Regions from separate parts of the Sedimentitalea sp. XS_ASV28 genome, predicted to be linked through region 2. Evidence: riboswitches for the same ligand, from Rfam matches in the RefSeq annotation. Region 2 holds a riboswitch; the other holds the start of a gene.

Region 1 (3,408 bases), on a different contig from region 2:
CATCTGCGGCGATCAGGAACACCGCACCCGCCAGGGCCGACGCCGGAACCAGCCGACCGTGACGGGGACCGACGATAAAGCGCATGGCGTGCGGGACAACGAGGCCGACAAAACCGATGGAGCCGACGATGCTGACCATGATGGCGGTCATCAGGGTGGTCGCGCCGATCAGCACGGCTTGCACAGGGCGCACCGCGATGCCGAGCGATGCCGCCGATGAGGTCCCAAATGAAAACGCATCCATGGCACGGGCAAACCAGAAACAGGCGAGCAAGCCGATCGCAGCGGCCGGCAGGGCGAGCGAGACATCCGGCCAGCGCACCCCCGAAAGATTGCCCAGCAGCCAGAAGATGATCCCGCGCGCCTGTTCAGCATTGGCGGATTTGGCGATGAAGAACGATGTCAGCGCGTTGAAAAGCTGTGAACCGGCAATGCCCGCCAGGATGAGCTGTGCCGAGCCGCCGCCCGCCGCCCGCGCCAGCGCGGCAACCAGCAGAAAGGCCAGCGCGGCACCGCCAAAAGCTCCGGCGGAGATGCCGATGAGCCCGCCGCCCAGACCGAGGATCGACACCGCGACCGCCCCGGTGCCGGCCCCTGCGGACACGCCGAGAAGGTACGGGTCGGCGAGTGCGTTGCGCACCAGCGCCTGCAAGACAACGCCGGACAGCGCAAGCCCGGCACCGCAGGCCGCCGCCACCAGCGTGCGGGGCAGGCGGTAACTCCAGATGATACCCGCGTCGATCGGATCGACCAGATGGCCCGCATCCCAGAGCCGGTTGGCAAAAACCGCCAGCACCATGCGCGGCGGCAGCGGTGTCTCGCCGATCATCACGCCGGCAAAGATCGCGGCAAACAGAACGGCCATCCCCGTCACGCCCCACATTGCAACGGGTTTGACATGTGTCACGGGAATGGCCGCATGGGTCATTGCCGGTCGTACTCGGCCAATGCGTCGGCCAGGGTTTCAAGTGCGCCGATATTGCGGATCGAGGGATCCATGCCATGTGCATCCAGGATCAGGATGCGGTCATTTTTGACGGCTTCCATCTGGCTGGCGACCGGGTCGCTGCGCAGGAACTCCAGTTTTTTCCCGATGTCATCGGCCTCGAAGCGGCGGCGCTCCATGCGGGCGGCCACGATTACGGTCGGATCGGCGCGGGCGATGGTTTCCCAGCTGACGGTTGGCCATTCCTCGTTGCTCTCTATGACATTGGCCAATCCAAGCGCCTGCATCATATAGGCCGGCGCACCGCCCTGGCCCGCGACATAGGGATCGATGTCCATTTCCGCAGACGAGAACCAGAAGACCGCCGAAGCGTCGTCAAGTCCGAGGCCGCGGGCCTTTGCGATCGCCGATTCCTCGCGGGCGCGCAGGTCGGCGACGAGCGCCTCGCCCCGGTCACCGACATCGAAAATCCGGGCGAGTTCGAGGATGCCCTGATAGACGCTGTCCATCGAGAACAGTTCCAGACGCGTGCCATCCGACCCTTTCGAGTTGTCCTTGCCAACGCAATCGGCGGGCAGCGTGTAGGTCGGAATGCCGAGATCGGAGAATTGTTCACGCGTGGCGACGATACCCTGCGGACCGACATGCCATTCATATTGCACCGCAACCAGGCCAGGGCGCTTGGCGACGACACTTTCAAAGCTCGGGTCGTTATCGGCCAGACGTTCGACCCCGGCGTTCAGTTCCGCGTATTCCGGCAACACGTCGGTGAACCAGACCGATGTTCCGGTGACCTTGTCGCCAAGCCCGAGCGCATAGAGAATCTCGGTGGCCGCCTGACCGACCGACACGACGCTGGCGGGGGCGGCGTCAAAGGTGACCTCGACGCCGCAATTCGCGAGCGTCAGGGGGTAGGTGGTCTCGGCCCGCGCGGGCATAATGAGGCAGGCCGCCGCCAGGCTCCCTGCGGTCAGGGTTCTGATGAACATGTATGGTCTCCGGTTGATGATGCGCCCGAAGACAGGAAAGACATGTCGTGCCCGTCGCTGACGAAATCAGCCGCACATATGGCAACCGGGCTCGTTCTGACTGTGATGATCCACTGGAACCATCCGGGAAAAGACTTCATTCGACACCTCTCCGGACACCCCGTCCGGGCCGCGTTGCAGTTATGTGCCGGCAGGTCTCCTGACTGGCGGGTCATGGTGGACAGCGACCTTCCCATGGACCAGCCACAGTGGATGTCTCGCTGCTCACTCGCCGCTTACAGTTGCGGGGGCAGTTCCGTTTCGCCAGATGGCGGCGGATTCCCTTTTCATTCCTTGCGAAAACCGACCCGTGCTCGATACCGGTCGAAATGTCCGCTCGCAAGGTCTTTTGTTGCGCGCCGGCAAAACGGACGCGCGTTCATGATGCGCCGCTTTGGACGTGGTTGCCGCGAGTGCGGCCCGGGTCCGCACGGACCGCCCGCCTGTTCAGTTCAGCCGTGCGCGCAGAACCCGTACCATGTTTTCGCCCATGACCTTGCGGATCTGCGTGTCGGTCAGGCCCTGATCCAGCAACGCCTGGGTGAGAGCGGGCAATTCCGACGTGTCAAAGGCCGTTTCGACCGATCCGTCGAAATCCGAACCCAGCGACACATGGTCTTCGCCCACGGTATCGATGGCCGCCCGGATCATGCGGGCCACCCCGTCCGGCGCTATGTCGCCGCAGGCCACCTCGGCCCAATAGCCGATGCCGATGACCCCGCCGGTTGCCGCGATGTCCCGCATCAGATCGTCCGGATAGTTGCGTTTGGTCGCGCAATGCCCGTGAATGCCCGAGTGGCTGACGACAAGCGGTATGTCGGTCATCGCAATAACATCGCGGGCCACCTGCGGGCTGGAATGGGCAAGATCGAGCACCATGTTGCGCTGCACAACCTCGTTCACCACGGCCCGGCCAAATTCGGTCAGCCCGTGATTGCCCAGACCATGCAGCGATCCGCCGAGCGCGTTATCAAAGAAATGTTGCAGCCCCACGAGGCGATACCCGGCGGCTTCGAGGATGTCGAGATTTTCGAGCTTGCCTTCAAGCGGGTGCGCGCCCTCGATCCCGAGAATGCCACCCACGGTTCTTGCGCCCTTTGCGCGCTCCGAAAGCACCGCGTCAAGGTCCGCGCGGCTCTTGATGATCCTGAGACTGCCGGGGGCCTGGTCGGCAAATCCCTGCAGTTTCTCCGCCTGGTAGACGGCCCGTTGCAGCAGGCTTTGCCACGTGCGCGGCGGCCAAAGCTGTCCCACGGCAAGCAGGGTGATATTGTCGAATGCTTCCGCCGAGTTTTGTTCATAGTTCTGCCCCGCCGGACTCTTGGTGACGGCGGTAAACACCTGTAGCGCGACACCGCCCTCGATCAGACGGGGCAGATCGACCTGCCCATAGCTTCCGCGTTCGGTGAGATCGCGATTCCACAACAGCGGATC
Region 2 (3,408 bases):
GCCCTAGCGAGCGTCCCCGCTTCGCGGCCGCTGCCGACCGGTAGCGAAATTCCGAAAGCACCCGTTCGAACGGATGCCGCACGATCGCGAATTTAAGGTAGCGGTCGAAATCACCGGCTGCGATATGCCCGAGCTTCACGTATTCGTCGGCATATAGATGCGCCAGCTTTTGCGGCCCCGCGGCACGGTCGTTGTTCTGCCGCAACAAAAGCGCCGCACGATCGCGCCATGCCAGGCCCAGATCGTCCAGAAACACGTTCTCGACACTTTGCCCGCCGGTCTTGGGGATGTGAACGAAAACAGTCTTGTGCGCGTGGGAAATCATCGACAGGTCCGGGCGATCCGCCGACACCCTCACAACCGCCCGCGCGAAAGTCAACGCGAAGCAGGGTCCGCAGCAATCAGACCAAGGGTCGCATTCCGCGCAACAGCGGGTGACAAGCGCCGACCGCGTTTCTATAAGGCGCGCGAATTGCACCCTATACAGGACCCACAAGATGACCATTCAGGTTTTTGGACATAAATCTCCCGACACCGACTCGACCGGCTCGCCCATCCTCTGGGCGTGGTACCTGAACGAGATCAAAGGCACCCCTGCCGAGTCCGTGTTGCTGGGTGAACCCAACACCGAAGCCGCCTTTCTTCTGAAACGCTGGGACCTGCCCAAGCCGGCGATCATCGAGGATGTTGCCGATGACGCTCCGGTCGTGATCGTGGACACCAACAACCCCGCGGAACTGCCTGCGAACATCAACAACGCCGATATCCAGTGCATCATCGACCATCACAAGCTGGTAGGCGGCCTGGAAACCAAGGGTCCGATCGACATCACGATTCGTCCGCTCGCCTGCACCGCGACCATTATTTACGACCTGATGGGTGACGACGCCGCCAGGATGCCCGACTGGGCCAAGGCCACCGCGCTGACCTGCATCCTGTCCGATACGCTGGAATTCCGCAGCCCGACCACCACGGAGCACGACAAGGCCGTTGCCGAAAAACTCGCCGCCGAGCTGGGCCTGTCGATCCCGGATTATGCCGCCGAGATGTTCGCCGCCAAATCCGATGTTTCGTCGTTCAGCGATGCGGAACTGCTCCGCATGGACAGCAAGGAATACGAGGTCGACGGGACAAAATTCCGCGTATCGGTTCTCGAAACCACATCGCCTGCCACCGTTCTCGATCGCAAGGCCAGCCTGATGGAGACAATGACCACCGTTGCCTCCGAAGACGGCGTCGATCAGGTTCTGCTGTTCGTGGTCGATATCCTGAACGAAGAGTCAACGCTGCTGGTGCCCAACGATCTGGTCAAAACGGTCGCGGCCAAGAGCTTTGACGCCTCTGCAACCGGCGACAGCGTTGTCTTGCCCGGCGTGGTGAGCCGCAAGAAGCAGATCATTCCCAACCTCAAGGTCTGAGCCACGATCTGTGGATCCCGGTGGCTGCACCGGGGTCTGCACGCCTCTGACCCACCCGCCGCAATACACCGGCGTAGCTTCAAACGCTTGACAACCCGCCGCCCCTTGGTCATTCCGCCAAGTGTTGGTTTCTGCGAAAGCAGATGAAAAGGGAATGCACGACGCAGCCGCCCCCGCGACCGTGACCGGAGAGGTCGCCCAAGCCACTGGCCCAGACGGGTCGGGAAGGCGGGCAGACCGCCAGAAAGCCCCGGCTTTCTGACATCCGCAAGCCGGGAGACCTGCCAGCGCCGATATGACGTTAACCGGGCGGGGTGCCTCGGTGACGGGCCCGGCCCCGGCTTTGCCCGCCTGCCCCGCCTGCCAGACATGGAAGGTGACCGGATGAACCAGACTGCAAACGGGACCGCCCCGGTCGAATTGCTGGTCTGCACGACCTGCCGCAAGGGCATGTCCACCGATATCGAGGGCCCCCGCCCCGGCGCGGTGCTTTACGAAAGCCTCGCAGCGGGCGACCTGCCCTCCGGCGTCACCCTGCGCCCGGTCGAATGCCTGTCAAACTGTGACAGCGGCTGTTCGATCGTCTTGCGCGGCGGCGCGCAGCGCTGGACCTATGTCTATGGCAATTTTGACGAGACCGGTGACGCGGACATGATCCTGGAGGTCGCCTCTCGCTATCACGACACGCCCGACGGCTTGATACCCTGGCGTGAAAGGCCGGTGCATTTTCGCAAGAACTGTATCGCACGCATCCCCCCGATTGGAGACCAGTAACATGTCCGACCTGTCCAAACTGCCCGTCACCGTGATCACCGGCTTTCTCGGTTCCGGCAAGACCACGCTGATCCGCCACCTCATGCAGAACCCGCAGGGCAAGCGGCTGGCCGTGGTGGTCAACGAATTCGGCGATGTCGGTGTCGATGGCGAGATCCTGAAATCCTGTGCGATCCCGGACTGTCCGGAAGAGAATATCATGGAATTGTCCAACGGCTGTATCTGCTGCACCGTCGCCGATGATTTCATCCCGACCATCGAAGCCCTGATGGCGCTTGAGCCACGTCCCGATCACATCCTGATCGAGACCAGCGGGCTGGCCCTGCCGAAACCGCTGCTCAAGGCGTTCGACTGGCCCGATATCCGCAGCCGCATCACCGTGGACGGTGTGATCGCACTCGCCGATGCCGAGGCCGTGGCCACCGGACGGTTCGCGCCCGATGTGGCGCGCGTCGATGCCCAGCGTATGGCGGATGACTCGATCGATCACGAAACCCCGCTCTCCGAAGTGTTCGAGGACCAGATCAGCTGTGCCGATATTATCCTGCTGACCAAACCCGATCTGGCCGGTGCGGATGGCATCGCAAGGGCGCGCGAGATCATCGCCGCCGAAGCGCCCCGCCCGCTGCCCGTGGTCGAGGTTGCCGAAGGTGTCGTGGATGTCCGTGTGATCCTGGGCCTTGAGGCCGCAGCCGAAGACGACATGGATGCACGTCCCAGCCACCATGACGAGGCCGATGACCATGAACATGACGATTTCGAGAGCATTGTCGTCGAATTGCCGGAACAGGCCGATCCCGCCGACCTCGTGACGCGGATCGAGCGGCTGGCCAACGAAAAGAACATCCTGCGGGTCAAGGGATATGTCCCGGTCGCGGGCAAGCCGATGCGGCTTCTGGTGCAGGCGGTCGGCGCGCGCGTGCGTCATCAGTTCGATCGCCCCTGGAAACCGGGTGAAATGCGCCGTGGCCGTCTCGTCGTGATTGCCGAGCATGACGATATCGACACCGCCGCGATCAACGACATCCTGACCGGCACCCCGGTCGCCGCGGAATAGAAGAGTACGGCTCCGATGCATGTCGTCTTTCGCGAAAGCCACGGGCTGGAAGAAACGGAAACCCCGACCGATCTGGGCCAGAGCCCGGCGGATCTGGTGGTTCTGTCCTTTTCCGACAGCGACCTTGGCGCCTTTGCGTCAGGCTGGCATCGCGGCGGC

What was found. A riboswitch is a leader RNA that binds a small molecule or an ion and turns the genes downstream of it on or off. The one in region 2 is predicted to bind cobalamin.
Region 1: it holds a riboswitch for cobalamin, as region 2 does, so the genes downstream of both, AB9K34_RS20000 (ABC transporter substrate-binding protein) here and AB9K34_RS13490 (DUF1636 family protein) in region 2, are expected to answer to the same signal.

What each region holds. Positions count from the first base shown of each region.
Region 1 is NZ_JBGFGP010000166.1:190,184-193,591, forward strand. It holds gene AB9K34_RS19995 (FecCD family ABC transporter permease) at 1-883, opposite strand, end outside; gene AB9K34_RS20000 (ABC transporter substrate-binding protein) at 925-1,935, opposite strand; cobalamin riboswitch at 2,107-2,297, opposite strand; gene AB9K34_RS20005 (dipeptidase) at 2,422-3,408, opposite strand, start outside.
Region 2 is NZ_JBGFGP010000143.1:49,145-52,552, reverse strand. It holds gene AB9K34_RS13500 (sulfotransferase family 2 domain-containing protein) at 1-325, opposite strand, end outside; gene AB9K34_RS13495 (manganese-dependent inorganic pyrophosphatase) at 498-1,418, shown strand; cobalamin riboswitch at 1,527-1,722, shown strand; gene AB9K34_RS13490 (DUF1636 family protein) at 1,803-2,192, shown strand; gene cobW (cobalamin biosynthesis protein CobW) at 2,194-3,249, shown strand; gene cobN (cobaltochelatase subunit CobN) at 3,265-3,408, shown strand, end outside.